4 regions of the Janthinobacterium sp. BJB446 genome follow, and region 2 is predicted to be linked to each of the others. Evidence: predicted binding sites of a transcription regulator. Region 2 holds the regulator's gene; each other region holds the start of a gene.
The links. The regulator sigma-54, encoded in region 2, starts transcription at its own class of promoters, with help from an activator protein. The targets are predictions, from matches to a motif close to TGGCANGNAANCTGCTTT.
Positions count from the first base shown of each region.

Region 1: CSQ92_RS11710 (EDSAP-1 family PEP-CTERM protein) is a predicted target of sigma-54. The motif match lies at 2,635-2,652, and genes of this name have one in related genera.
Region 3: CSQ92_RS06745 (circularly permuted type 2 ATP-grasp protein) is a predicted target of sigma-54. The motif match lies at 3,839-3,856, and genes of this name have one in related genera.
Region 4: CSQ92_RS25340 (TorF family putative porin) is a predicted target of sigma-54. The motif match lies at 3,569-3,586, and genes of this name have one in related genera.

Region 1 covers NZ_PDZK01000001.1:2,648,653-2,656,024, reverse strand. Annotated here, with positions in the region: gene CSQ92_RS11720 (nitroreductase family protein) at 1-450, shown strand, start outside; gene CSQ92_RS11715 (EDSAP-1 family PEP-CTERM protein) at 477-1,472, opposite strand; gene CSQ92_RS11710 (EDSAP-1 family PEP-CTERM protein) at 1,582-2,562, opposite strand; gene CSQ92_RS11705 (glycosyltransferase) at 2,750-3,982, opposite strand; gene CSQ92_RS29060 (hypothetical protein) at 4,117-4,290, shown strand; gene CSQ92_RS29055 (hypothetical protein) at 4,493-4,630, shown strand; gene CSQ92_RS11700 (hypothetical protein) at 4,760-5,128, shown strand; gene CSQ92_RS11695 (acyl-CoA thioesterase) at 5,213-5,671, shown strand; gene CSQ92_RS11690 (DEAD/DEAH box helicase) at 5,760-7,166, opposite strand.
Region 2 covers NZ_PDZK01000007.1:54,209-61,580, reverse strand. Annotated here, with positions in the region: gene CSQ92_RS26620 (monovalent cation:proton antiporter family protein) at 1-54, opposite strand, end outside; gene CSQ92_RS26615 (KpsF/GutQ family sugar-phosphate isomerase) at 139-1,173, shown strand; gene CSQ92_RS26610 (KdsC family phosphatase) at 1,173-1,706, shown strand; gene lptC (LPS export ABC transporter periplasmic protein LptC) at 1,749-2,360, shown strand; gene lptA (lipopolysaccharide transport periplasmic protein LptA) at 2,386-2,967, shown strand; gene lptB (LPS export ABC transporter ATP-binding protein) at 2,967-3,722, shown strand; gene CSQ92_RS26590 (RNA polymerase factor sigma-54) at 3,727-5,205, shown strand; gene hpf (ribosome hibernation-promoting factor, HPF/YfiA family) at 5,275-5,637, shown strand; gene CSQ92_RS26580 (enoyl-CoA hydratase/isomerase family protein) at 5,772-6,857, shown strand; gene rapZ (RNase adapter RapZ) at 6,858-7,372, opposite strand, start outside.
Region 3 covers NZ_PDZK01000001.1:1,540,211-1,547,582, reverse strand. Annotated here, with positions in the region: gene CSQ92_RS06760 (TonB-dependent receptor) at 1-1,564, shown strand, start outside; gene CSQ92_RS06755 (hypothetical protein) at 1,663-2,538, shown strand; gene CSQ92_RS06750 (sensor histidine kinase) at 2,606-3,763, shown strand; gene CSQ92_RS06745 (circularly permuted type 2 ATP-grasp protein) at 3,892-5,346, shown strand; gene CSQ92_RS06740 (alpha-E domain-containing protein) at 5,340-6,284, shown strand; gene CSQ92_RS06735 (transglutaminase family protein) at 6,284-7,093, shown strand; gene CSQ92_RS06730 (peptidase) at 7,184-7,372, shown strand, end outside.
Region 4 covers NZ_PDZK01000005.1:265,200-272,571, reverse strand. Annotated here, with positions in the region: rRNA gene rrf (5S ribosomal RNA) at 1-29, shown strand, start outside; rRNA gene rrf (5S ribosomal RNA) at 209-321, shown strand; gene CSQ92_RS25360 (DUF1840 domain-containing protein) at 382-726, opposite strand; gene CSQ92_RS25355 (hypothetical protein) at 907-1,452, opposite strand; gene CSQ92_RS25350 (YifB family Mg chelatase-like AAA ATPase) at 1,517-3,037, opposite strand; gene CSQ92_RS25345 (accessory factor UbiK family protein) at 3,148-3,396, opposite strand; gene CSQ92_RS25340 (TorF family putative porin) at 3,667-4,434, shown strand; gene CSQ92_RS25335 (P-II family nitrogen regulator) at 4,446-4,784, shown strand; gene CSQ92_RS25330 (ammonium transporter) at 4,796-6,331, shown strand; gene gshA (glutamate--cysteine ligase) at 6,536-7,372, shown strand, end outside.

The DNA.
Region 1 (7,372 bases), on a different contig from region 2:
AGCTGGCGCCGCGTGGATTTTTTCAATACCTGGCTGGCTGGCACCGTCGCGCCGCGCCTGCAGATGGATTTGCTGCCGGGCCTGTATTGCGCCGCGCATTTCATGCTGCTGGCCGATGCGCCGCCGCGCCACATCGACGATTACGTGGCGGCCGGCCGCGCCATGCAGCGCTTCTGGCTGACGGCCACGCAGCTGGGCCTGCAATTGCAGCCGGAATTGACGCCGCTGATCTTTACCCGCTATGTGCGCGAACGGCGCACTTTTTCGCGCACCGATGGCATGCAGGAGCTGGCGCAGGAGCTGGCCGCGCAATGCCAGGCCGTACTGGGCGCCACGGCGGTTGAGCGGGCCGTGTTTCTCGGGCGCATAGGCGCCGGGCCGGCGGCCAGTGCGCGCTCGCTGCGCCGTCCGCTGCAAGACTTGCTGGTGGCGCCAACGGTGGGGCAGTAAGGCGCGCGTGACGCCATGCGCGCGCCTCAGCCTTGTCGGCGCCGTGGCGCCAGGCTGGCCAGCGCTGCCAGGCCAGCCGCCAATAGCGGCAAGGTTCCCGGCAGCGCCACTGGCGTGACGCCTGGCACGTAGACCAGTTCGGAACTGTTCAGCATGTTCAACACCAGCGTGTAGTTGCCCGCCACCAGGTGATCCGTGACGGCGCTGTATTGCCCGCCGCACGTCGTGCCGATGCCGGTGCCTGTGGGGGCGCCGCAGCCGCTGGGGTCGTAGGTGAACATGCTGCCGCTGGTGAGCGGCGTTTGCGCGTAGCCCGTATTGAGGTTGGTGGCATCGGCCAGTTCGGTGCCGCCCAGGATGTCGGAACCGAGGTTGCCGTCGGGCGCCCAGCTGAAGACGATCTGGCCATGTTCATCGATGATGCTAAACGTCATCGCCATATTCGTGGTGGCCGCCGAGCCTGTGCCGGCCAAGGCGTCCAGGTACAGCTGCATGAAGGGCTGGGCCTGGAAGTCGAAGGCCATAGTTGCGCCCGGTTGGCCGACGACAAAATTGACGGTCATCGCGGTGCTGGAACCATTGCGTCCCGAGGCGTCGGCGCTGCCGCCGCCCTCCAGGAAGGTTTCTGCCGCGTTTACGGTATGTGTGCTGGTCGAGCCCGGTGGAAAGGGGGGGATTTGCGAGGTGACGATTTGCGCCTCGCCGCGCGCATACGAGGCATTGCCCATGCCTTGCCGGGTAAAGTCGTTTTCTCCCTTGGTGACGGCGCCGCGTGTCGCTTGCGGCGCGTCGATCTCATTGCTGCCGCCCTTGATGATGCTGCTGCCGTTGAGCGTGGCGGTGGTGCGCGACAGGTCGATGTTGCTGAGCAGGGAGACGGAGCCGGAGGGATTGCTGATGACCAGGCCAAAGACACTGGTGTACGAATAGCCGTAGGCGGCGGCGCTGGCGGTGCCGCTGCTGGCCAGCAGCACAAAGGCGAACAAGACCATTGGCAGTCGGGTGCAAGAAAATGTCGTCATGAAAAATCCTCATCTCCTGATCGGCCGCGTTGTAAGGAAAACCGACAGGCTTGCCACATAAAAAAGGCGAGGAGAGCCTCCTCGCCTGTGAATCCCCCTGTTGCCTGGTTCAGGCGGCAACCTTGCGGCGACGGGCATAGCCCAGGCCAGCCAGGCCCAGGCCCAGCAGAGCCAGGGTACCGGGCTCAGGCGCGGCCTGTTTCACCAGATCCACGCTTTCCACCGCATTCAGTGTCAAGGTGTAGTTGCCGGCTGTTAAAGCATTGCTGACGGAGCTGAAGTTGCTGCCGCACGCGGTGCCGACACCGGTGCCCGTGGGCGTGCCGCAGCCGGATGGGTCGTAGGTGAACAGATTGCCGCGCGTGAGGAAATTGGTCGCCAGGCTGGTGTTCAGGTTGGCGCCATCGGCGTTTTCCGTGCCGCCCGAGATGCCCGAGCCGATCACGCCATCGGGCGTCCAGTTGAACACGGTTGCGCCGGTCGCATCCGTGATGGTGAAGGTGACGACCAGGTTGGCCGTGGCGGTGGACAGCTGCCCGACCGTGCTTTGCAGGAAGACCTGCATGAAGGGCGAGGCCAGGAAGTCAAAGCTCAGCGTCGCCGTGGGCGAACCGACGATGAAATCGACGGAGAAGCCCGTGGTCGAGCCATTGCGCCCGGACGCATCGGCCGTGCCGGCGGGGCCGTCCAGGTGGGCTTCGGCCACGTTCACCACCTGGGTGGAGGTGGAGCCGGGCGGGAACGAAGGGAACTGCGTGCTGACGATCTGCGCATCGCCGCGCGAATAGGTGTTGGTGGGGCCTTGCTGTGTGAAGTCGTTCTCGCCTTTGGTGACGGCGCCGACGTTGGCGCGGAGGGCATCGAGCGAGCCGGCGCCGCCATTGATGACGCTTACGCCATTCAGGGTGGCCGTGCTGCGCGAGATGGTGGTGCTGTTGGCCACCGTGATCTGGCCCGTTGGCACGCCGATCACGAGGCCGAAGATGTTGTTGTAGGAATAGCCGTAGGCGCCCGCCTGTGCGCTACCTGCGGCGCACAGCATGGCCAGTGCCGCAGCGGCCGGGAGCAGTTTCAGTTTCGAGAGTTTCATTGTATTCACCTCGTGGTTGAGTGAGTCTGGAAGTCTTGCTGAGTCCTGTCGGCAGGTGCTCATGGCCAGTACCTAGCGACTTCCATGCCAACGCATGAGGCCCTTTTGAAATCAATGACTTGGCGTGTTTTTGTTGATGCGGTGCAGGCTTTGCCGGACTCGCTGTAAGAAAAACCGACGCTGCCCGTCAAGGCTGGCTGCCTTGCGGCAACGAGCCCAGCAGGGCGTGCACATGGGGTAGCAAGCGTTGCCCTGGCACATAGTCGCGCATGGCCGTGGCCAGCTGGCGCGCCGCCAGCTTGGCCCGGCCATCGTCGAGCATGCGCGTGGCGGCATGGCGCAGGGCGGTTTCCTGGAAGCGGTCGGCGCGCAGCAGCAGGCCGGCCCCGGCCTCCGTGATGCCGTGCATGTTGAGGAATTGATCGAGGTTGCCGGCGATACCGATGACGGGTACGCCCGCCGTCAGCGCCTGCTGGCTGGTGGGGCTGCCACCGTTGCAGATCACCAGGCTGGCGCGCCGTGCGGCCACATCGCCCGGCAGAAAGGGCGCGACATAGGCGTTCGGCGGCACGGCGTCGACGCGGATGGTGCCGGCCGTGGCTGCCAATACGGTGACAGGCAGGGGGGCCAGCGCGCGCAGCACGCGCGGCAGCAACTGCCCCTGGCCGGAACTGCCCAGGGTGACATAGATGATGGGTCGTCCGCTGCTCAGTTCCGGACGCTGCCACCAGTCCGGCAAGTCGAGCGGCGGCGCCCAGATGATGGCGCCCAGATAGTCGTGCGCGGACGGCATGGCGTGCGGCGGGAACAGTTGCGGAATATCCGCATACAAGGTGCGGTCGGCATCCGTATAGATGCGCCGCAAGTCGCTGCCCAAGGATGGCAGGCCATGGCGGCGGCGCACGCGGTTCAGGGGCACGGCATGCGAGGCGAAGGCCAGCGGGCGGATCAGGCGGAACAGGGGGGCGGCCAGCCAGATCGGCAGCAGGCTTGTCAGGGGCAGGCTGGGCACCGTGTAGTGCTGGCGCACGTACGGACTCCAATAGGCATTGCTGAGCGTAATGTAGGGAATGCGCTGCAGGCGCGCGCTGACCGACAGCGACAGGCGGAAGTCGCCGATCACGAGGTCAGGCCGGACGGCATTGAGCAGGCGCAAGTCGTCTTCCACGTACGCGTGCAGGGTGCTTTCCGTGTAGACAGGCTTGCCGTCGGCCAGCGCCTGCAGGAATTGCAGCGATGAAATGCTATCGATGCGCCAGCGCCGGAAGGAGGCTTGCTTGAAACAAAAGTCATAGCCATCGGCGCAGGCAAAATGCACCTCATATTCGTCCTCGTCGAGTCCCTGGGCCAGGCTCAGGGGGCGGCCGACGTGGGCCAGGGTCACTGCCTCGGCCATAAAGAGGATTTTCTTGCGCACCATGGGGATCGCTTGCACTCGCAGGAGAGAGACCTGCCAGGTTGGAGTGGCGCCACGCCGTTTAGTTCCCCCGTCGTCTGCCACTGGCGGGCGCCAGGATTTGGCCGCATCGGCTAGAGTGGGGCAAAGGAGGTCACATGCAAACCCAATTCCGTCCTGCCCCGTTGCGTGCGCACAGCACGCCCGAACCCGATATGCCGCCACCGCCGGAAGGCGATCCCGTCACGCCGCCGCCGGAAACGCCGCCCCACATCGAGCCCGTGCCCGTCGAGGAGCCGACGCCGCCGCCACCGCCCGTGAAAATGCAGTGACGGGGAGATGTGCGTCGCGTTTATTTCCGATCGGAAATGGACTGCGCGGTGGCCGCCGGCGCCACGCCATTTAAACAACAAAAACGTCAATAAATGTTGCCGAGTGGATACAAATTAAACTCTAACTGTCGAGTGTCATGCGGCCGTCACGATTCTGTTCTTATAATGAGACATCATAAAAATTCTTGTACAGGAGACCATCATGGGCAATTCCTTGCATAACAAAATCTACCTGGGCCGGCGGCCTGTGATGACCAGCAAAAACCTCGTGGCGCTGGCCCTGGCGGGCGCCGTGGCGGGTTGCGGCCTGGCCTGGCTGCTGCTGCGCAACTATAAATAAGGGCTGTCCTGCCCGTCTTCCAGTCAGCCGTCCGCCGCGCGGGCGGTGACTGATTCACGTTGCCTGTTGCCGATGCGCAGCGGGGCGCGTACCATGGGGGCCGAACACCTGGCCTTTTATGGAAAAGTAATGAAGAACGAGAAATTAACAACCGATGAATATGACGCGCTGGAGCAAGTTGCACGCGGCATCAAGACCGAGCGCCCCAGCGCTTGCGTTGCCCGCAATGCCAAGCGCCTGTCCGGCCTGAAGCTGCTCAGCTATGCACGCGATGGCCGTCTGTCCATCACCGAGAAAGCACAGCAACTGCTGTTCCTGCGCCGCTGCATCATGGGGCTGCGCGCCGTCGCCACCGATCCACTGACCAAGCTGGAATCGGATGTGGCTTACTTCCTGGGCAAGAAAGCCCACATCGTGGCGCGCGCCGAAGGCGAAGGCTACGACATTTCCGACAAGGGCCGCGAGTCGCTGGCCGATATCGACACCCTGGGCCTGTAAGGCTCACAACCGGCCCTCGTGGCCGGTTTTCACATCTCCCCTCACTTTTAATTTCCCCCTTTGGAGAATACTTTGGACAGCGCGATGAACTGGTCGGCCCACGAACTGACGATGACGGTCTTGATGACGCCCGATATGGCCAATTTTTCCGGCAATGTGCACGGCGGCACCATCCTGAAATACCTCGACAGCGTCGCCTATGCCTGCGCCAGCCGCTATTCGGGCAGCTATGTGGTGACCCTGTCGGTGGACCAGGTGATGTTCCTGCAGCCTATCCACGTGGGCGAACTGGTGACGTTCCTCGCGTCGATCAATTACACGGGCACGACGTCGATGGAAGTGGGTATTCGCGTGGTGACGGAAAACATCCAGCAGCGCCTGGTGCGCCACGCCAACAGTTGCTATTTCACGATGGTGGCCGTGGATGCCAACCGCAAACCGGTGGCCGTGCCGCCGCTGGTACTGGAAACGCCGGAACAGCACGCGCGCTTCGAGCAGGCCAAGCTGCGCAAGCTTTCGCGCCAGAAAGTGTCGAAGAAATAAGTCGTTGCGGACATAAAAAAACGGCCACCAGAGTGATCTGGTGGCCGTTTTTTATTGCTTGCCGCCCGTGGGCGGCATGGCGCCGTGATTAACGGTCGCCGTAGCTGCGGCGTGCGCCGTCGGTGCTGCGCGGGTTGGAACCCTTGTAGCCGCCGCCGGTGCTCGGTGCGCCGTCTTTGCGTGGTGCGCCTGGCTTGCTGAACGTGCGTTGACCTGGCTTCGCGCCGCCACGGTTGTCGCCTGGTTTCCAGCCGCCTGGACGGGCGCTCGAACGTGGTGCCGATGCCGTTTTCTTAGGCTCGAAACCTTCGATGACATTGACCGGGATCAATTGCTTGGTGAAGCGTTCGATACGCTTGACGTTCATGCCTTCAGCGTGGTTCACCAGCGAGATGGCCAGGCCATTGCGGCCAGCGCGGCCGGTACGGCCGATGCGGTGGACGTAGTCTTCCGGGAACTTCGGCAGATCGTAGTTGAACACGTGGGTGATCGTTGGCACGTCGATACCGCGGGCGGCAACGTCGGTGGCAACCAGCACTTTGACCTGGCCGCGGCGCATGCCGTCCAGGGTGCGGTTACGCGCGCCCTGATGCATGTCGCCGTGCAAGGCGGCAGCCGAGAAGCCGGCGATGTTCAGACGGTCGGCGATGGTGTCGGCGTCACGCTTGGTGGCGGTAAACACAACAGCCTGGTCCAGCGATTCGTCGCGCAGCAGGTGGTCCAGCAGGCGATTCTTGTGCGACAGGTCGTCGACGAAGTGAACGCGCTGGGTGATGTTTTCATGCTTGTTGCTCGAGCTTGCCACCTGGATGACCAGCGGGTTCTTCGTGATGCGGCGAGCCATGTTGCCGACGACGCCGTCCAGCGTTGCCGAGAACAGCATGGTTTGACGGCCTTCCGGCGTCGCTTCCACGATCTTTTCGATGTCGTCGATGAAACCCATGTCCAGCATGCGGTCGGCTTCGTCCAGCACCAGGATTTCCAGTTGCGAGAAGTCGATCTTGCCCGAGTCCATGTGGTCGATCAGACGGCCGGGGGTAGCGACCAGGATCTCAGGATTCTTGGCCAGCAATTGCATCTGTTTAGGGTAAGGCATGCCGCCCAGGATCGACACAGCCTTGATGCGGCGGATGCCGGTGCTGTACTTGTCGGTATTGGTGGTCACTTGCAGGGCCAGTTCGCGCGTTGGCGTCAGCACCAGCATTTTTGGCTGGGCAGCCTTGAAACGTGGACGCTCGCCGCGGGCGCGCGATGCTTGCATTTCCTGGTTCGGCGTCTTGCCGGCGGCGCTTTGTTCGGCGCTGGCCAGTTTGTGCAGCGATGGCAGCATGAAAGCTGCCGTCTTGCCCGAACCGGTCTGCGACGAGACCAGCAGGTCACGGCCTTCGATCGCGGCTGGAATCGCTTGCGACTGTACCGCGGTTGGCGCGGTGTAGCCCGATTCGGTCAGAGCGGCGATGATGGACGGATGCAGGCCTAAGGATTCAAATGTCATTCTTTTTCTTTCGTAAAAATCAGCGTTCTTGCAAAAAGCAGAACGCAAAATAGCAACGCCAACCAAAACGAAATGACTCAACTAGAAAGAAATTTCGGCACAAAAGCTTTGCGCCGGGACGGTGTCAGGTGCGACACACAAGGCGGGAGGGCTTTATAAGCGGCATCCTGTGGATGCGCTAAGGCTTGCGAAGCTGCTAAGTTTGT
Region 2 (7,372 bases):
GCCCAGCACGGCGCTGCCGAGTAACATCAGGGTCAGTTCAAGCGAGGAAAACATGGGTTGCCCGGTGCGGTCAATGGAAATCGTTGTTTGTTGTGACTGGCAAGTTTTTTGCTTTCCTAATTCGTTTATACTTTGGGCATGAGTGTAACCCATGAAAAAACAATGCTGAAAGCTTTTGATCGAATTGACATGCAAGCGACGACCGAGCGCGCCGTCGCGCTGGCCCGCACCACCTTGCAGATCGAGTCCGACGCCATCGTTGCGCTGCACGCGCGCCTGGCCACGGACGACAGCGTGGGCCGCGCCGTGGCGATGTTGTTGCAATGCAAAGGAAGAGTCGTCGTCTCCGGCATCGGCAAATCCGGCCATATCGCGCGCAAGATTGCCGCCACCCTCGCTTCCACCGGCACGCCGGCCCTGTTCGTGCATCCGGCCGAAGCGGCCCATGGCGACCTGGGCATGGTCACCTCGGAAGATGCTTTTATTGCCATATCGTACTCCGGCGAATCGTCGGAACTGATGGCCATCATGCCCGTCGTCAAGCGCATGGGTGGCGTGCTGATTTCCATGACGGGCAAGCCGAATTCGAGCCTGGCCCAGCTGGCCGACGTGCACCTGGATATTTCTGTTGAGAAAGAAGCTTGTCCGCTGAACCTGGCGCCGACGGCCAGCACCACCGTCACCCTGGCCCTGGGCGACGCGCTCGCCGTGGCCTTGCTCGACTTGCGCGGCTTCAAGGAAGAAGATTTCGCCCGCTCGCACCCGGGCGGCGCCCTGGGCCGTCGCCTGCTCACGCACGTGCATGACGTCATGCGCAGCGGCGAACGCGTGCCGAAAGTGCCCGTCCAGGCTTCCTTGCTGCAGGCGCTGGAAGAAATGACGAAGAAAGGCATGGGCATGACGGCCGTCGTCGACGCGGACAACCGCCCCGTGGGCGTGTTTACGGATGGCGACTTGCGCCGCATGTTCGAGCGCGTGCAGGATTTCACGCAAGTGGCGATCCGCGACGTCATGCATGCGCAGCCGCGCAGCATCGCGCCCGAACGCCTGGCCGTGGACGCCGTGGCCGTGATGGAGCAGTTCCGCATCAACCAGATGCTGGTCGTCGATGCCGACGGCAAACTGGTGGGCGCGCTGCATATCCATGATCTGACGCAAGCGAAGGTGATCTGATGGATAGCGTCGCGGACAACCTGGCACGCGCGGCCAAGGTCAAACTGATGATCTTTGACGTCGATGGCGTGCTCACCGACGGCAGCCTGCATTTCGGCCCGGACGGCGAGATGATGAAAACGTTTAATGTGTATGATGGCCTGGGCATCAAGCTGCTGCAGGAATCGGGCGTGCAGACGGCCATCATCAGCGCGCGCCGCTCGGCCATCACGGCGCGCCGCGCGCAAGACCTGGGCATTACCCACGTGCACCAGGGCGGCCACGACAAGCTGACGCCGTTTCGCGAACTGCTGGCGCTGACGGGCTTGACGGAAGAGCAATGCGGCTATATCGGCGACGACGTCATCGATGCGCCCATCCTGAAACGCGTCGGCTTTGCCGTCAGCGTGCCGGGCGGGCGCCCGGAAGTGCAGGGCCTGGCCCACCATGTGACGCAGGCCGGCGGCGGTCGCGGCGCGGTGCGCGAGATCTGCGAATTCCTGCTGCGTGCCCAGGACAATTATGCGCGCGTCATGGCGCCGTTCCTGGAGTGAGGCGCGCCGCCTCGTCAGTGACATTTGAAAGAGTGAAGCCCTATGCGTAAGCCAGGAGGCGCCCATCGCTGGCGCATGATTTTTACCGTGCTGGGCGCGGTTGTTGTCGCGCTGGGCAGCTTTTGGCTGCTCGAGGTGATGAACAAGAATAGCCAGGACATCACTGCCAGCAAGCATCTGGATGAGCCCGACTATTTCATCACCAATTTCAGCCTGGTGCGCATGGACTTGACGGGCAAGCCCAGCTATATCGTGTCGGGCACCAAGCTCACGCATTATCCGCTGGACGATTCGTCCGATATCGACCGGCCCTTCGTGCGCAAGCTCACGCCAGGCATGCCACCGATGAACATGAATGCGGAACTGGCGCATATCGACCAGGACAATACCCGGCTGCAACTGCACCGCAATGTCGTGATCGACCGCGTGGCCAGTCCGAAGGCGCAGAACCTGACAGTCAAGACGGAAGCGTTGACGGTGTTCCCGGATGAGGAAAGAATGGAAACGGACGTGCCTGTCGATATCCTGACAGGCACCTCGCGTCTCAATGGCATCGGCATGAAAGCCAATAACGCCACCGGCGTGGTGGAAGTGCAGAATGCGCTGCGCATGGTCCTCCCGCCGAAACCGCGCCCGGCCGCGGCGGCAAAATGACAGAATGAAACAAGGAAACCATACTATGAAGAACATCTTGCTGTTGACCGTATTTTCCCTGGCCATCATGGGCGTGGCGCATGCCGAGAAGGCCGATTCCGAGAAGGAAGCCGTCATCACGGCACGTAGCGGCCACGTCGATGACATCAAGCAGGTGCGCACCCTGACGGGCGACGTCGTGCTGGTCAAGGGGACCCTGACCATGAAGGCGGGGCGCGCCGTGATCACGGAAGATCCGCAAGGCTACCAGTTCATTACCTTCTGGGCCGATCCCGGCAAGCTCGCCACCTTCCGCCAGAAGCGCGATGGCGCGGGCGACCTGTGGGTGGAAGGCGAAGCGGAGCGCGTGGAATACGACAACAAGACGGAAGTGGTGAAACTGTTTTCCAGGGCCAAGCTGACGCGCCTGGAAGGCACGAAAGTGACCGACGTGGCCAATGGCGCCTTCATCTCGTATGACAGCCGCAAGGAAGTGTTTACGATGGAAAATTCCAACAGCGGCACCAGCACCCCGGATGGCGGCAGCGTGCGCATGGTGATCCAGCCGAAAACCAAGGCACCGGCGGCGGAGAAAGCGCCGGCCACGCCTGCGCCAGGAAAGAAATAATGGACAATACTCGTTGCGGCAGCACCCTGATCGTTCGCGGGCTGCAAAAAACCTATGGCAAGCGGCAAGTCGTGCATGATGTCTCGCTGCAAGTCGAATGCGGCGAAGTGGTGGGGCTGCTGGGCCCGAACGGCGCCGGCAAGACCACCTCGTTCTACATGATCGTCGGCCTGGTGCCGTCCGATGGCGGCAGCATCGATATCAGCGGCGTGGACATCTCCAGCCTGCCGATCCACCGCCGCGCGCAGATGGGCCTGTCCTACCTGCCGCAGGAAGCGTCCGTCTTCCGCAAGCTGACGGTGGAAGACAATATCCGCGCCGTGCTGGAAATCCAGACCGTCGAAGGCCGTCCGCTGACGAAGGCCGAGATCGAGGTGCGCCTGGATAAATTGCTGGCCGACTTGCAGATTGAAAAGCTGCGCGAGAACCAGGCCCTGTCCCTGTCGGGCGGTGAGCGCCGCCGCGTGGAAATCGCCCGCGCGCTGGCCACCGATCCCCGGTTCGTGCTGCTCGACGAACCGTTTGCCGGTGTCGATCCGATCGCCGTGATCGAGATCCAGCGCATCGTACGCTTCTTGAAGGAGCGCAATATCGGCGTGCTGATCACCGATCATAATGTGCGCGAGACGCTGGGTATCTGCGACCGTGCCTACATCATCAACCAGGGCTCGGTACTGGCGTCGGGACGCCCCGACGACATCATCGCGAACGAGTCGGTACGCCGGGTCTATCTGGGCGAACACTTCCGCATGTAAGCCAATGAAACAATCATTGCAGCTGCGCACTTCGCAGCACCTGGCACTGACGCCGCAGTTGCAGCAATCGATACGCCTGTTGCAATTGTCTACCCTGGAATTGCACCAGGAACTAGAGCAACTGCTGACGGACAATCCCTTGCTCGAACGCCTCGATGATCCGCTCGACCGTTCGCTGCGCCTGCTGTCCGATGGCGCCTTGAGTTCCACGGCAGCGCCGGCCGAAGCACCGTCCCAGCCGCCGGGCCAGGAAGCGCCCGCAGCGCCGGCCGAAGCGGAAACCTTTGATGGCGATGCCGGCGAGGGTCCGGCCGCCGCGGATGGCGGCGACAGCGACTGGAGCGAGGCGAGCCGCGGCAAGGCGCCCGACGACGAAGATTCGCGCCCGCAACTCGAAGCCCATCACTGCACCCTGCGCGAACACCTGATGGAGCAGATGCGCGTGACGGTGCTCGAATTGCGCGACCGCGCGCTGGTCGAGTTGATTATCGATGCGCTCGACGACAATGGCTACCTGGAAGAGTCGCTCGACGACATCCTGGCGCGCCTGCCGGAAGAGCTGGAAATCGATGCCGACGAGATGCGCACGGCCTTGTCTCTCTTGCAAAGTTTCGATCCGCCCGGCGTGGGCGCGCGCAATGCGTCCGAATGCCTGGCGCTGCAAATCAAGCGCTTGCCGCACATCGCCATGGTGACGCGCCGCATGGCCCTCGTCATCGTGGAAAAGCACCTGGCCTGGTTTGCCCAGCGCGATTTCAACAAGCTGAAAAAAGCCCTCGATTGCGACGATGAAGACTTGCGCGAAGCGCAGACGGTGATTCGCCAGTGCAATCCGCATCCGGGCGCCGTGTTCGCCTCGGACGTCTCCGATTACGTGGTGCCCGACGTCGTCGTCAAGCGCGCGCGCAATGGCTGGCAAGTGACCTTGAACAACGATGTCATGCCGCGCCTGCGCGTCAATGCCATGTACGCCAACTTGCTCAAGCAGGGCAAGGGCGAGGGCGCCATGGGCGCACAGTTGCAGGAAGCCAAGTGGCTGATCAAGAATATGCGCCAGCGCTTCGACACGATCCTGCGCGTGGCGCAGGCGATAGTAGAAAGACAAAAGAACTTTTTCTCGCATGGGGCCGTTGCCATGCGTCCCCTTGTGCTCCGTGAAATAGCTGATACACTGGGTTTACACGAGAGTACTATCTCGCGGGTAACAACTCAAAAGTACATGCTGACCCCGCACGGCATGTTCGAGTTGAAATATTTCTTTGGTAGCCACGTCGCCACCGAAGCGGGGGGCGAAGCGTCATCGACGGCGATACGGGCATTGATCGTGCAACTGACAGGAGCAGAAGACCCTAAAAATCCTTTATCCGACAGTAAGATTGCGGACATGCTGGGGGAACAAGGCATGGTGATTGCGCGACGTACTGTTGCCAAATACCGGGAAGCGTTGAAAATTCCGCCAGTGAGCCTGCGTAAGTGTTTGTAAGTTTTTTTCGGTTCCTCTGCGGGCCGGATAGGATGGACCGCACGAACCCGATCATCTTTAGGAGTGTGTATGAATCTCACCATCAGCGGACATCATCTCGAAGTGACACCAGCCATCCGTGAATACGTACAAACGAAGCTGGAGCGCGTGAAACGTCATTTCGATCAAGTCATCGATATCGCCGTGATTCTGACCGTGGATAACCTCAAAGAGAAAGAAAAACGTCAAAAGGCTGAAGTCAACCTGCGTTTGAGCGGCAAGACTGTCTATGTGGAAAGCTTGGCGCACGACCTGTACGCCGCGATCGATACCCTGATCGACAAGCTCGATAGGCAAGTGATGAAATACAAAACCAAAGTGCAAGGGCACGGTAAAGAGGCGATCAAGCATCTGCCAGACAACTCCGAGGAAGAAGCCGTCGTCGCCGTCTAAGGCCACCCGCTTCCAGCAGTTGTGATCAACTAAGGGCGCACATCTTGCGCCCTTTTTTGCGCCTGGACCTTTTGAGCGCAATGTTCGCCGCGCAGGGGCTAAAATGTTTGCACTTTCACTTCTTCCTGCCTGCCATGAGCGACTTCGTCCAGACTTCCATCCGCAACCGCACGGGCCATATCGTGCTCGACCGTCCGAAAGCCTTGAATTCCCTGTCGCTGGAGATGGTGCGCGCCCTGAGTGCGGCCCTGCTGGCCTGGCGCGACGATCCGCAGGTGGACGCCGTGGTGATCCGCTCCAGCAGTGAAAAGGCCCTGTGCGCCGGCGGCGACATCCGTTTCTTTTACGATGCGGGCCTGGCCACGCCGCAAGGCGGCAGTGCCTTGCTGGAGGATTTCTTTACGGAAGAATATGCTTTAAATCATTTAATTCATTTCTACCCAAAACCGTATATTGCCGTGATGGATGGCGTGGTGATGGGCGGCGGCATGGGCGTGGCGCAAGCCGGGCCGGGCAACCGCCTGCGCATCGTGACGGGCCGCACGCGCATGGCCATGCCGGAAGTCAATATCGGCTTGTTTCCGGACGTGGGCGGCAGTTATTTTCTATCCCGCCTGGCCGGCCAGCTGGGCCTGTACCTGGGCTTGACGGGCTTGACGATCAACGCGGCCGATGCCCTGTACACGGGGCTGGCCGATGTCTACGTGCCTGAGGCGCAGATGGGGGCGCTGCTGGACCTGTTCGAATCGACGCGGGGCGAGGCCTTGCCGGTGGCCATCAAGGCGCTGGCGGCGCCTTTCCAGGCCGAGGCGGGGGTGTCTCCCCTGGCCACGGCGCGCGCGGCGCTGGACCGCCATTTCGGCGCCCCTTCCGTGGCCGCCATCATGGCCTCGCTGGCGCAGGATGACAGCGCGTTCGCGGCCAAGGCGCTGGCGGCCATGCGCCAGCGTTCGCCCTTGATGATGTCGGTGACCCTGGAATTGCTGCAGCGGGGCGCCCACCTGGGCGTGGCCGATTGCCTGCGCATGGAGCGCACGGTGGTGCGCCACAATTTTGAACATGGCGAAGTGCTCGAGGGCGTGCGCGCGCTGGTGGTCGACAAGGACAATGCACCGCGCTGGAACCCTGCCAACCTGGACGACGTCGATGCGGCCATGGTGGCGCGCTTCTTTGCCCCCGTCTGGCCAGCCGCGGCGCATCCGCTGCGCCACCTCGACTAATTAGCTGCGTTCGCGGTGGCGCAGGACGACGCGTTCATTCGGGCCGAAATACTGCGCCAGCCGCTCCGCCATGTACACGGAGCGGTGCTGGCCGCCCGTGCAGCCCAGGGCCACCGTCAGGTAGCTGCGGTTGTCGGACTTGAATGACGGCAACCATTTCTCGATGAAGGCGCGGATGTCGGCCAGCAGTTCCAGCGCGCTCGGCTGCGCGTCGAGGAAGGCGATCACGGGCGCATCGCGGCCGTCGAGCGGGCGCAGCGCCAGGTCGTAATAGGGATTCGGCAAGGCCCGCACGTCGAAGACGAAATCGGCGTCCAGCGGCACGCCCAGCTTGAAGGCGAACGATTCGAAGAACAGGGTCAGCGGCGCGCGTTCGGAGGCGACGATATCCTTGATCCAGGCGCGCAGCTTGTTGGCGCTCAGTTCCGACGTGTCGATCACATGGCCCAGCTGTTCGATGGCTGACAGGCGTTCGCGTTCTTCCGAGATGCACTCGATCAGCGTGCGGCGACTGG
Region 3 (7,372 bases), on a different contig from region 2:
CCGCTTTGGCGCGAACCAGGAATTCGGCGTGCGCGTCAACGCCGCCAAGCGCCAGGGCGAGACCAGCATCAAGCGCGAAGACCACGACGTGGGCATGTTCTCGCTGGGCCTCGATTATCGCGGTCGCGGCTATCGCCTGTCGGCCGATGCTGGCTACCAGAATTTCAACCTGACATCGCCGCGCCCGTCCGTCGCCATTGGCAGCGTGGCCGTGCTGCCATCCGCACCCGATGCCGCGAAGAACTTTGCCCAGCCATGGAGCTATTCGAAGGAACACGATGTGTTCGGTACGGCGCGCGCCGAAGTGGACCTGGCCAAGGATGTCGTGGCCTGGGCCGCATTTGGCTCCCGTTCGACCAGGGAAGCCAACAGCCTGGCCGAGCCTTCGTTGACCTCGATCAATGGCGACGCCACGGTGTCGCGCTTCGACAATGCCCGCAAGCAAGAAATCCGCACGGGCGAACTGGGCATTCGCGGCAAGCTCGTTACGGGCGCCGTCAAGCACACCCTGGTGGCCAGCTGGTCCGGGCACTGGAATGAAGCGAAGAACGCCTATGCGATCGGCGACAAGTTTGCCACCAACATTTATGCGCCAATCAGCGTGACCCCGCCGCCAACACCCTACACGGGCGGCATCATGAGCGACCCGCGCATCACCCAGAAAACCATCCTCAACAGCTATGCCCTGGCCGACACCATGGCCTTCCTGGACGACAAGCTGCTGCTGACCGTGGGCTTGCGCCGCCAGCAAATCAAGGATGCCGGCTACGACTACAACACCTCGGTGCTGCAAGGCAAGGCCTATGACGAGAGCGCCACGACGCCCGTGGCTGGTATCGTCTTCAAGGCGAACCAGAACGTGTCGCTGTACGCCAACTACATCGAAGCACTGGTCAAGGGCCCAGCGGCCACGGGAACGTACGTGGAAAACGGCCACCAGCTCAACGTCGACAACATGGGCGACGTGTTTGCGCCGTACAAATCGAAGCAAAAGGAAATCGGCGTCAAGTATGACGGCGGCAAGCTGGGCATGAGCGCCGCCCTGTTCAGCACGGCCAAACCGTTGCTGGCCGTGGTCGGCAAGCGGGCCGAACTCGATGGCGAACAGCGCAACCGTGGCCTGGAACTGTCGATTTTCGGCACGCCGATGCAGGGCGTGCGCCTGCTGGGCGGCTTGACCTGGCTCGATGCAAAGCTCAGCAATACCGACGTGGCCGCGAATAATGGCAAGAAACCCATCGGCGCACCGGAAACGCAGATGAGCGTGGGCGGCGAATGGGACGTGCCGGGCGCGCCAGGCCTGACCCTGAACGCCCGCACCATCTACACCTCGACGCAATATGCGGACCAGGCCAACACCAAGCAACTGCCATCGTGGACCCGCCTCGACATCGGCGCGCGCTACCTGACGCAAGTGGCGGGCCGTGACGTGACCTTGCGCGCCCGCGTGGACAACGTGACGGACCGCAATTACTGGTCCTCGGCCGTGTCGTCCTTCAACATCGGCTCGCTGGTCCTGGCCGCGCCGCGCACCGTGGTCGTATCGGCCAGCGTGGCATTTTAAAGGCCGCGCCCCTGTCCTACTTTGAAAAGCTGCCCTCGGGCAGCTTTTTTTCCGCGTGCGCGCCTGTGCCGCAAGGCGCGCTTCGGCGACAATGCCGCATGAAACGATTCCCTGCCCTGCTGCTCCTGCTCTGCCTGTCCCTGCCTGCCGCGGCCCAAAAGCAAGCCGCCTGCCCGTATGCTGCCTGGAAAAGCGGCTTCAAAGGCGATGCGCTGGCGCAAGCCACGTGTTTGCTGCGCCCCGTCAAACTGTATGCGCGGCTGGGCGAGAGTGCGCCGCTGCCGGACTTCCTTGCCGCCCGCATCGGTCAGCGCACGGGCATCGCCCCGGCCCGCTTGCGCGCCTGGCTGGCGGAACAAGGCATCGCCGAGGCCGACGTGGGCGGCGCCGTCGACGCGCCCCTGTCACGCGCCGTGGGCCGGCTGGCCGCGCCCATGGCCCGCTATTTCGTCATCCACGACACCAGCTACCCGAATTTCCTGCTTGACGCCATTCCCGGCCACATCAACGATGCCAGCTGGGACTTCAACGACTTCAGCTTGCGCAATCCGGCGCTGGGCGGCGGCCCGAAAGGCCATGTTTACGTGAACCGCCTGGGCGGCTCCTTGCAGGTGCGCGACTTTGGCACGGCCAGCTACGCCAGCAAGCTGGAAAAGGACAAGCCGTCACTGACAGGCCTGTTCCTGCACGTGGAACTGGTGCAGCCGCGCAACTCCGTACCCGGCGGCGGCAAGGGCAACGATGGCCTGGCGCCCGATCCCGGATTTACGCCTGCGCAATACGAGCGGCTTGCCCTGCTGTATATCGCCGCCAGCGTGCGCAGGGGCACGTGGCTGATCCCCGCCTTCCATGCCGTCATCGATACAGGGTTTGCGAATGGTCATGATGATCCACAGAACTTTTTGCTGGCCGAATGGTCTGCCTCGCTTTCCCGCCTCGATGCGGCCCTGCGGCAGGCCGATACTGGACAATAAGGCGTTTCCCCGGCGGCTGAATTGGCGCATACTATCGCAAGCATAGTCATTGCAGTCAGGAGTCCAGGTGAGTATTGCCACGGATCATCACGCGGGTCGCCAGGCCAGCGCACGCCAGCCATTGCAGCGCGCGCAGCGCATCTTTGCCATGCGCGACGCCGTCCTCAGCGCCTGGGAACAGCGCGTGCGCGCCAAGGTGCGCGGCGCCGACCAGTTGCTCACGCCCATACTCATCAATACCTTGCCCGCCTTTTTCGACAACCTGGCCGAAGCCCTCACCCCGGGCCACCCGCGCGAAAACGCCGCCAGCAACAGCAACGTGCCCGCCGTGCACGGCAATGAACGGGCGCGCATGACCAATTACGGCCCGGAACAGGTGATCCAGGAATACCAGATCTTCCGCGACTGCTTCGCCGCCACCGCGCATGAGTCCGGCATCACCCTGCGCAGCAAGGATTGGCAGGTGATCAATGTGTCGATCGACTCGGGCATCCGCGAATCGATACGCGAATTTACCAGCATGCACGAAGGATTCCGGCGCCGCATCGCGGCCGGCCTGTCGCACGACATGCGCAATCCCCTGGCCGTGATCAGCACCAGCGCCCAGCTGCTGCTCAGGCCAACCGACCCGGAACGGGTGACATTGCTGGCGCACAAGATTGTCGAGCACAGCAAGCGGCTCGACAGCATGATCGAGGAATTGCTCGATGGCCTCAGCTACCACCAGGGCCAGCAGTTGCCACTGGTGCTGAGCCAGTTCGACGTGCTGCCGCTGGTGCACGCCGTGGCCAGCCAGGTCAACCTGCAGCGGCCGGGCAAATGCCAGGTCAGCGGGCAATCCGTCATCGGCTGGTGGTGCGAGAACTCGCTGCGGCGCGCGCTGGAAAACCTGCTCGGCAATGCCCTCAAGTATGGCGACGACGCGCCCATCAGCGTGCACGTGGAAGCGACCCATGAACGCCTGATCGTCACCGTCCACAATAGCGGGCGGCCCATCGCGCCGGAACAGGCCGAACGCATCTTTGACTACCTGCGCCGCGAGAACGACAGCCCCGCGCCAGGCTGGGGCATCGGCCTGCCCTTCGTGCAGAGCGTGGCCGAAAGCCACGGCGGCAGCATCGCCGTCGACAGCGCGGCCGAGACAGGCACCAGCTTCATCTTCGACGTGCCCGTCGATTGCCGCCCCTTTGTCCAGCCCGCCGACGTCCCCAAGAGTGACGCCTAGCGCACCGAATTGGTGCAAGCAATGGCGCGACGCCACAAAAGTGGTCATATTTACACCTGTTCACGCCCGCCTTGTTGGCACGCTTCCTGCTGAGCTATGCATAGACACGGCTCAAGGGAAATCACAACATGGCAAATTTTTTCAATGAAATGACTGCAAATGAAGTGGGTACGGACAGCAAGGTACGTGAACACTATCGTGAATTCAGCAACTGGCTGGAGCAGCAATCCCCCGAGACCATCGCCCGCAAGCGGGCCGAAGCCGACCTGACGTTCCGCCGGGTCGGCATCACGTTCGCCGTGTATGGCGACGATGCCGGCACGGAACGCCTGATTCCGTTCGACACCATCCCGCGCATCATCCCCGCCACGGAATGGGCGCAGATGCAGACGGGCCTGGTACAGCGCGTGCAAGCCTTGAACATGTTCATCCATGATATTTATCATGAGCAAAACATCATCAAGGCGGGCATCATCCCCGCCGAGCAAATCTACAAGAATGCCCAGTACCGCCCGGAAATGCAGGGTATTTCCGTCGCCTCCGACATTTACGCCCACATCGCCGGCGTCGACATCGTGCGCGCCGGCCAGGGCGAATTCTATGTGCTGGAAGACAATCTGCGGGTACCGTCCGGCGTGTCCTACATGCTGGAAGACCGCAAGATGATGATGCGCTTGTTCCCGGAACTGTTCGCCCGCAACCGCATCGCCCCCGTCGACCATTACCCGGACATGCTGCTCGACAACCTGCGCTCCGTCGCGCCCATGGGCGTGGATGACCCGACGGTTGTCGTCATGACGCCCGGCATGTACAACTCCGCCTACTTCGAGCACGCGTTTTTGGCCCAGCAAATGGGCGTGGAACTGGTCGAAGGCAAGGATCTGTTTGTCAACGACAACTCGGTGTACATGCGCACCACGCGCGGGCCCAAGCGCGTCGACGTGATCTACCGCCGGGTCGACGACGATTTCCTCGACCCGCTGGCCTTCCGCTCGGACTCGTCGCTGGGCGTGCCGGGCCTGCTGTCCGTCTACCGCGCCGGGCGGGTAACGCTGGCGAACGCCATCGGCACGGGCGTGGCCGACGACAAGTCGATCTACCCGTTCGTACCCGACATGATCAAGTTTTATCTGTCGCAAGAGCCGATACTCAACAACGTGCCGACGTATCAGTGCCGCAAGAGCGCCGATTTGTCGTACGTGCTGGCCAACCTGGCGAAACTCGTCGTCAAGGAAGTGCATGGCGCGGGCGGCTACGGCATGCTGGTGGGGCCGGCGTCCAGCCTGGCGCAGATCGAGGATTTCCGCCAGCGCCTGCTGGCCAATCCGGGCGGCTACATCGCCCAGCCCACGCTCGCCCTGTCCGCCTGCCCCACGTATGTCGAGGCCGGCATTGCGCCGCGCCACATCGATTTGCGTCCGTTCGTGCTGTCCGGCAAGACGATTTCCATGGTGCCCGGCGGCCTGACCCGCGTGGCGCTGGGCGAAGGCTCGCTGGTGGTCAACTCCTCGCAAGGGGGCGGCACCAAGGATACCTGGGTACTGGAACCAACATCCGTGTTTGCAGGAGAAAAAGCATGCTGAGCCGCACCGCCGATCATTTGTTCTGGATGGCCCGCTACACGGAGCGGGCGGAAAACACGGCGCGCATGCTCGACGTCAACATGCAGACATCGATGCTGCCCCAGTCCGAGCAGGATGCGGAACAGGGCTGGCGCGCCACCCTGGGTATTTCCGAGCTGCAAAGCGCGTATGACCACAAATATGGCCGCTTCCACACGCGCGACGTGCTCGACTTCATGGTGCGCGATCCGAACAACCCCTCGTCCATCCTCGCCTGCCTGACGGGCGCGCGCGAAAACGCCCGCGCCGTGCGGGGCACCTTGACGACGGAAGTGTGGGAAATCCAGAACGCCACCTGGCTCGACATGCAGAAGCGCCTGAAAAGCAATCTGCTGGAAACGGACCCCAGCCAGTTCTTCGAATGGGTCAAATACCGCTCGCACCTGTCGCGCGGCGTGACCCTGGGCACCATGCTCAAGGACGAAGCCATCCACTTCATCCGCCTGGGCACCTTCCTCGAGCGGGCCGACAACACGGCGCGCATCCTCGACGTGAAGTTCCACGGCGCGCGCGACACGTCGAAGGACATCACGCAGCGCGATTTTTACTACTGGGCGGCCCTGCTGCGCTCAGTTTCCGGCTTTGAAATCTACCGCAAGGTGTACCGCGACGTCATCACCCCGGCGCGGGTGGCGGACTTGCTGATGCTGCGCGGCGACATGCCCAGGTCGCTTTTGGCCTGCATGGATGACGTGGTGGAAAACCTCAAGCATATCCGCAACGATGTGTCCGCCGATACGGAGCGTTTCGCTGGCAAACTGCACGCGGAGCTGAAATTCGGCCATATCGACGACATCATGAAGGCGGGCTTGCACCATACATTGACGGAATTTCTGGAAAACATCTATGACCTGGGCAACCGGGTCAGCCGCGACTTCCTCGTTCCCTTGGCGGCCTGATGCAGCTCACCATCCGCCACGAAACCCATTACGCCTACAGTGCGCCGCTGGCCTACACCATCCAGCAGCTGCACCTGACGCCGCGTATCGAGCCGCAGCAGCGGGCCCTGTCCTGGCAAATCACCACGCCGGGCCAGTGCCACGCCTACACGGATGCCTACGGCAATCTGTCGCACATGCTGACGATCAACGGCAGCCATCACTCCCTGAGCCTGGTAGCGCATGGCGTGGTGGAAACCATCTACCCGCACAAGGGACGGCTGAACCTGGTCGATACCTTGTCGCCGCTGCTGTTTACCATGCCGACACCGCTGACGCAGGCCAATCCAGCCATCCTCGAGCTAAGCGCCGCCAGCCTGCCGGACCGGCGCGTGACGGCGGGCACGGGCCACTTGCTGCGCCTGGCCGAGCACATCGTCGGCAAGGTGGCGTATGAAAGCGGCGCCACCATGGTCACCACCACGGCGGGCGACGCGCTGGCGCTGGGGCGCGGCGTATGCCAGGACCACGCCCATCTGTTCCTCGCCTGCTGCCACGCCTGGGGCATCCCGGCCCGCTATGTGTCCGGCTACATCGATCCGGGCACGACGGGCCACGCGGCCAGCCATGCCTGGGTCGACGCCTGGACGGAAGACACGGATTTCGCGGGCTGGGTCAGCATCGATGTCACGCATGCGCGCCTGATGACGGATGCGTATTGCCGCCTGGCCATCGGACGCGACTACGATTCGGCGGCCCCCGTGCGCGGCGTGCGCCAGGGTGGCGGTACTGAAACCTTGCGGGTCGATGTGCACATCGTGCCCGTGTAAACGGCAGGAATGAGGCTGGCCGGGCCTTGCAAGCTGGTTGCCAGGCCCGGCTGGTGTAGAATGCTTCCCCTTTTGACTTGATTTACGACGATGACTTATTGCATAGGCATGCGCCTGAACGAAGGCCTGGTCTTCCTGTCCGACTCCCGCACGAATGCCGGCGTGGACCAGGTGGGTACCTTCCGCAAGATGAGCGTGTTCGAGAACCCGGGCGACCGCATGCTGGTCCTGATGACGGCCGGCAACCTGTCGATCTCGCAGGCGATCCGCCAGATCGTT
Region 4 (7,372 bases), on a different contig from region 2:
ACCAGTGTGAAAGTAGGTTATCGTCAGGCTTGTTATTCGCAGTAGAGAAAAACCCGATCAGCAATGGTCGGGTTTTTTTTCGTTTGACGCTTTTATCGCTATAAAAGCCCACATTTAGTCCCATCTTCAGGCAAATTGCTATATAATTCGCCTCCTCAGATCAGATGGTTTGCTGCCCCGTTGGGAGCAGGCTGTTGAAAAAGTTATGCCTGATGACCATAGCAAGTTGGTCCCACCCCTTCCCATCCCGAACAGGACCGTGAAACAACTTTGCGCCGATGATAGTGCTGCAACCAGTGTGAAAGTAGGTTATCGTCAGGCTTGTGATATAAAAAAACCCCGCGTGTGCGGGGTTTTTTTTCGTCTGCAGCATTCATCGGATCAGATGCCCCAGGTGATGCTTTCATTTTCCGCCTTGGCCGAGCGCAGCATTTCCATCAACGGATAGGCGCGCTGCGAAAAATGCACTTTTTGCGCGCGCGCATGGGCGCCCGTTTCGCCATCTTCCAGGGTTTCCGGGGTATGTGCATCGTGTTCGATGTCGTTTTCCGGATGCAATTTGCTTTCCGCGACTTCTTTTTCCAGCAGGGCCAGGGCATCGCCCGCTTCAGCTGGCGTGATGACGCCGCGCGTGGGGTTCTTGTGCAGGATGTCGAGGATGCGTTGGGCATGTTCCTGGTACATCAGCACTTCTGGGGAGGATTTGGATTTGAATGAGATCAACATAAGCGCTTTCTGAAACTTGTTGTTAGTGTCGAAACAATATCACGACTTGAAATGTCGCACAGGCCGTCCGATTGCCCGGATTGCACATTTGCAAGCCGGATAGGGCCATCTGTTGGACACCGCACGCATTTACAAGAGCTTGTTTATCGTGAAAACACCCGTTTAAGCGATCGTTAAGTCTCAATCCAGTTTCACGGAGTCCATGAAGGTGTCGATGGTGTCACGCGACAGCTTGCTTTCTTCACCGAGAATGATGACCTGGAAGATGCGTTTGTCCTGCGCCACAAAACGGCCGACCAGCAGGACGGGCTTGCCCTGCTGCGTTCCCGTCGCTTCGATGCTCAGCGAACTGCGTTGATGGTTGCCGGCCGCCGTGCTGCTGGCCGCCGACGCCGATTTTTCGCTGCGCACGGTACCGTTGATATTTTTCAACAGGGCCGTCTGCATGGCGGGCAGGGCCGTTTGTGCCTGTTCCACACTGTCGAGCACGGCGCTGCCAATGGCGAAGGTATTGCCATCGACCTCGCTGGCCGTCATGGTCAGGCTGACTTTCTTGCCATCGAGATCGATCTCGCGCGTCAGCACGGCCGGCTTGCCTGGAAACAGGGCCGTGAACTGGGCATCGGGGCTGCGATAGTCGCGCCAGTCGAATTTCGGACTACAGGCAGACAGGACGCCGGCGGCCGCGAGCGTCGCCAGAAAGAGGGCAATTGATGTTTTTTTCATCAGCAGATGGTAGCAGCGCCGTCCATCACGCGCAATCGCGCACGCGTGGGGCTCATTGGGCGCCTTATATTTCACGCAGTACGCGCCGGTACTGGATCGCTTCGGCAACATGCGGCTGCGCGATGGCCGGGCTGTCCGCCAGGTCCGCGATGCTGCGCGCCACGCGCAGTACCCGGTGGTAGGTGCGCGCGGACCAGTGCAGGCGCGTCATGGCGCCATGCAGCAACTGTTCTCCATGCGTTTCAAGGCGACAATGCTGCTCGATTTCCGTGTTGCTCAGCCGCTGGTTCGATTTTCCCTGGCGCGCCAGCTGCAAGGCATAGGCTGCCGCTACCCGCGTGGCGATCCGCTGCGTGCATTCTCCGGCACCGGCCTGCCGGCCCAGCGCGGCCGGCGGCATGGCGGCCACTTCAATCTGCAGGTCGATACGGTCGAGCAGCGGGCCGGACAGGCGATTGTGATAGCGCAGCACGGCGTCTGGCGTACAGCGGCAACGGCCGGAAGCGTGCCCCAGATAGCCGCACGGGCAGGGATTCATGGCGGCGATCAGTTGAAAGCGGGCAGGAAACTCGGCCTGGCGGGCCGCGCGTGAAATGCTGATCACGCCCGACTCCATGGGCTGGCGCAGCACATCGAGTATCCGGCGCTGGAATTCGGCAATTTCATCGAGAAACAGCACGCCGCAGTGGGCCAGCGAGATTTCTCCCGGGCGCGGCACGTTGCCGCCACCCACCAGTGCCACGCCGGATGCTGTCTGGTGCGGGGAGCGATAGGGCCGCCGTTTCCAGTGTTCCACCTTGAAGTGGCCGCCCAGCGAATGCACGGCAGCCGATTCCAGCGCTTCTTCATCGCTCATGGGCGGCAGCACGCCGGGAAAGCGGCTGGCCAGCATGGTCTTGCCTGCGCCTGGCGGCCCCACCATCAAGACGTTGTGACCGCCCGCTGCCGCCACTTCCAGTGCCCGCCGCGCCTGCTGCTGCCCCTGCACGTCGGCAAAGTCGGGATACGGAAAAGCGTGCGCTGCCAGCACGGGCTGGTGGCGTTGCAGGGCGGTCTGGCTGGTATGCGCGGCAAAATGCGCGCAGACCTCGAGCAGGCTGTGGGCGGGATAGATGCAGGCATCGCCGACGAGAGCGGCCTCGTCCGCGTTTGCCTGCGGCAGGATGAAGGCGCGTGGCGCGCCCGACTGGCTGCGCTGCATGGCAAAGGTCATGGCCAGGGCGCCGCGGATGGGGCGCAACTGGCCTGAGAGCGACAGTTCGCCCGCGAATTCATAGTGATGTAATTGATCGCCCGGCAACTGGCCGGAGGCGGCCAGGATGCCCAGTGCAATGGGCAAGTCGAAGCGGCCCGATTCCTTGGGCAAGTCTGCTGGCGCCAGATTGGCCGTGATGCGCCGGGCCGGCATTTCAAAGCCGCAGTTTTGCAACGCGGCACGAACACGGTCGCGCGACTCCTTCACTTCCGTATCCGGCAAGCCGACAATCGTAAACGAAGGCAAGCCGTTGGCAAGGTGGACTTCGACACTTACCTCGGGCGCCTCCATGCCGGCCAGGGCGCGGCTTTTCAGGACGGCCAGGCTCATCAGACTCCCCTGTAGCGCGGGCGCGGGCAGGATCAGTCTAGCGCTTGAAACGCCGCCAGGCTTGAGGTATGCCAGCAAGGCCGTCAATAACGGGCCCTGCCGGCCGCACTTTACGCCTTGGTGTCGTTCAGGCGCGTTTCCAGTTCGATCAGGCGCAATTCCAGTGCGTCCAGTTTGGCGCGGGTCTTGGCCAGTACTTGCGCCTGGATATCGAATTCCTCGCGCGTGACGAGATCGAGGCGGGCGAAGCCCTGGGTCATCATCGACTTCACGTTTTTCTCGATATCCTTGGCCGGCGAGTTTTCGATGGCTTGATGGATCTTGCCTTGCAAATCGTTAAAGAAGGTATTCATGTCCATGGTCAGTCCTTTTATGGTGCGGCCTGTGCATCGCACCATTGCGGTGCACAGCGGCGTTAATCTGGTGCGAATCTGGGCAAATTCACAATGCTTTAGCAGCCCGTACCCGCATGCCCAGAGGCTTGCAGGGTATGTATGGCCGGAAACGCACCTGTCAAGGTGGCAATGGAGCTGGCACGTATTCTGCTAAAGAAGGTATGAACGCTTTGTGATCTCCAGCCAAGATTTTAAACCTCAACCGCTTTAAAAGTTCAATAAAAGGGAATCGCCATGAAGAATCTGTCCAAGAACATGACTTTAGCTGCAGCGTTGACGCTGGCCATGACCGCCATGTGCGGTAGCGCCATAGCCCAGGATGCAGTGGCGGCGCCTGCTGCGGCCAAAGCCGTGCCTGATAACGTGGTGAGCTATAACGTGGCGCTGACCAGCGACTACCGTTACCGCGGCCTGTCGCAAAGCCGCTTGAAACCGGCCATCAGCGGCGGCGCCGACTATACCCATAACCCGACGGGCCTGTATGTGGGCACCTGGTTGTCGAGTATCAAATGGATCAAGGATGGCGGCGGCGACACCAATCTGGAATGGGATATCTACGGCGGCAAGCGGGGCGAGATCAGCAAGGATTTTACCTATGACGTGGGCGGCCTGTACTATTTCTATCCCTCGAATGGACTGAGCACCAATGCCAACACCTTCGAGCTGTACGGCCAACTCGGCTATGGCCCGATATATGTCAAATACTCGCATTCGACGACGAATCTGTTCGGTGTCGCCGACAGCAAGAACAGCGGCTACCTCGACGTGGGTGCCAACGTCGAGGTGCATGATGGCTACATGCTGAACCTGCATGTCGGACGTCAGAAGGTCGAGCACAACGATTCTCTCAGCTACAGCGATTACAAGATTGGCGTGACCAAGGACTTCGGCGTGGCGACCGTTTCCCTGGCAGCCGTCAAGGCCAATAACGTATCGCTGGCTCCGAACGGCAAGAATCTGGCGAAATCCGGTCTCGTGCTGACCGTGTCCAAAACCTTTTAAGCGAGACTGCCATGAAAATGATTACTGCAATCATTAAACCGTTCAAACTGGACGAAGTACGCGAAGCTTTGTCGGCTATCAATGTGCAAGGCATTACCGTCACGGAAGTCAAGGGCTTCGGCCGCCAGAAAGGCCACACGGAACTCTACCGTGGCGCCGAGTATGTCGTTGATTTCTTGCCAAAGACCAAGATTGAAGCGGCCGTCGATGACGCCATTGTCGACCAGGCCATCGAAGCGATCGAAGGTGCCGCGCGTACCGGTAAAATCGGTGATGGCAAGATTTTCGTCTACAACCTGGAACAGGTCATCCGCATCCGTACCGGTGAAACCGGCAACGAAGCGCTCTAAGGGGAATATTGATGCATAAAAATATAACAAAATTGCTAGCTGGGATAGCCTGCCTGTGTGCGTTTGGCATTGCCACGCCAAGCTTTGCCGATGCGCCCGCCAAGACGGAGGCGGCCACAACCACGGCCGTCGCCGCTCCCGCCGTCACGCCGGTTCCTGACGCAGCGCCTGCCGCCGCCGCTCCGGCCCCGGCGGCTGCCGCGCCAGCCGCCGCGCCTGTCGCCAACAAGGGCGACACCAGTTTCATGATGATCAGCACCTTGCTGGTGATCTTGATGACGATCCCCGGCCTGGCCCTGTTCTACGGCGGGCTGGTGCGCTCGAAAAACATGCTGTCGGTGCTGATGCAGGTGTTCATGGTGTTCGCGCTGGTCATCGTGCTGTGGTGTATCTACGGCTACTCGATCGCCTTCACGGAAAAAACCGCCTTCTTCGGTGGCTTCGACCGCCTGTTCCTGAATGGTATCTGGGATCCGGCCAAGGGTACGTTTGCCGCCGCCGCCACCTTCAGCAAGGGCGTCGTCATTCCCGAGTTCGTCTTCGTTGCTTTCCAGGGCACGTTTGCCGCCATCACCTGCGCACTGATCGTTGGCGCCTTTGCCGAGCGTGCCAAGTTTTCCGCCGTGCTGGCCTTCGTCGTGCTGTGGTTCACGTTCGCCTACCTGCCAGCGGCCCACATGGTGTGGTTCTGGACCGGGCCTGACCTGATCACCAGCGCCGCCACCTCGGCCAGCGAAGCCCTGAAAGCGGGCTGGATCTGGCAAAAAGGCGCGCTGGACTTCGCCGGCGGCACCGTGGTGCACATCAATGCCGCTGTCGCCGGCCTGGTGGGCGCCATCATGATCGGTAAACGCGTCGGCTACGGCCGCGAATCGATGGCACCGCACTCGCTGACGATGACCATGATCGGCGCGTCGCTGCTGTGGGTGGGCTGGTTCGGTTTCAATGCCGGCTCCTCGATGGAAGCGGGCGACGTGGCTGCCCTGGCCTTCGTCAACACCTTGCTGGCAACGGCTGCCGCCACCCTGTCGTGGGTGTTTGGCGAGTGGATCAGCAAAGGCAAGCCTTCCATGCTCGGTGGCGCGTCCGGCGCCGTGGCCGGCCTGGTGGCGATCACCCCGGCGGCCGGCTTTGTCGGCCCGATGGGCGGCCTGGTCATCGGCTTGCTGGCCGGTGTCGTCTGCCTGTGGGGCGTGAATGGCCTGAAACGCCTGATCGGCGCCGACGATTCGCTCGACGTGTTCGGCGTGCATGGCGTGGGCGGTATCCTCGGTGCCTTGCTGACGGGTGTGTTTGCTGCGCCACAACTGGGCGGCCAGGGCGTATTCGACTATGTCACCAACAAGATGTCGGCGGATCCGTACTCGATCGGCCACCAGGTGTGGGTGCAGGCGCAAGCGGTCGGCACCACCATCCTCTGGTCGGCCATCGTCTCCGTCATTGCCTATAAACTGGTCGACATCGTCATCGGCCTGCGCGTACCGGAAGAAGAAGAGCGCGAAGGCCTCGATATCACCAGCCACGGCGAGCAAGCGTATCATGGCTAAATAGTCATTATCTGGCACGCCAGCGCCCCGGCGCGGCATGTCCAGCTGGAAAAGGCACCTCATTGAGGTGCCTTTTTTTCGTTGTGGGAATGTAAAAGGTCTTTAAAACAAGGCTTTTGCCCCGATTTGGGGTACTTACACGGTAATATAGTCGGCAGTTCTGTGTGCTTTTTTGAATACTGCACATAATTTAAGGATGTAACTATGGTTCCCCATCTCGTCACGGCCCTGACCGGACCGCTGCTCGACCTCGAAAAAAAGATTCTGGCCGCGACGCCGGCCATTGAGCGCTGGTTTCGCATGGAGTGGCAAGAACACACGCCGCCCTTCTATTGCTCGGTAGACTTGCGTAACGCCGGCTACAAGCTGGCGCCCGTCGATACCAATCTGTTCCCAGGCGGTTTCCATAACCTGGCCACGGAAATGCTGCCCTTGTCCGTGCAGGCGGCCATGGCCGCCATCGACAAGTATTGCCCGGACGCCCGCAACCTGCTGATCGTGCCGGAATTGCACAACACTACGCCGCAGTACCTGCAAAACGTGGCGCGCCTGATGCAGATCTTCCGCCAGACGGGGCTGCACGTGCGTTTCGGCTCCTGGTCGCCCGACATCACCCAGCCGACACCCTTGGCGTTGCCAGATGGCAACATGCTCGTCATCGAGCCGCTCGTGCGTCTGAACAATGGCCGCCGCCTGGGCTTGAAGGATTTCGACCCGTGCACGATTCTGCTGAATAACGACTTGTCGGACGGCATCCCCGATATCTTGCAAAATATTCATGAGCAAAGCCTGCTGCCGCCCTTGCACGCGGGCTGGGCCTTGCGCCGCAAGAGCAACCACTACACGGCTTACGATGAAGTGGTGAAAAAATTCGGCAAGATGATCGATGTCGATCCGTGGATGCTCAACCCCTTCCACGCCAAGTGCAGCGACGTCAACTTCCAGGAAGGCGAGGGCGAAGATGCGCTGGCCGCCAGCGTCGACGTGCTGCTGGCCAAGATCCGCAAGAAATACAAGGAATACGGCATCAAGGAAAAGCCT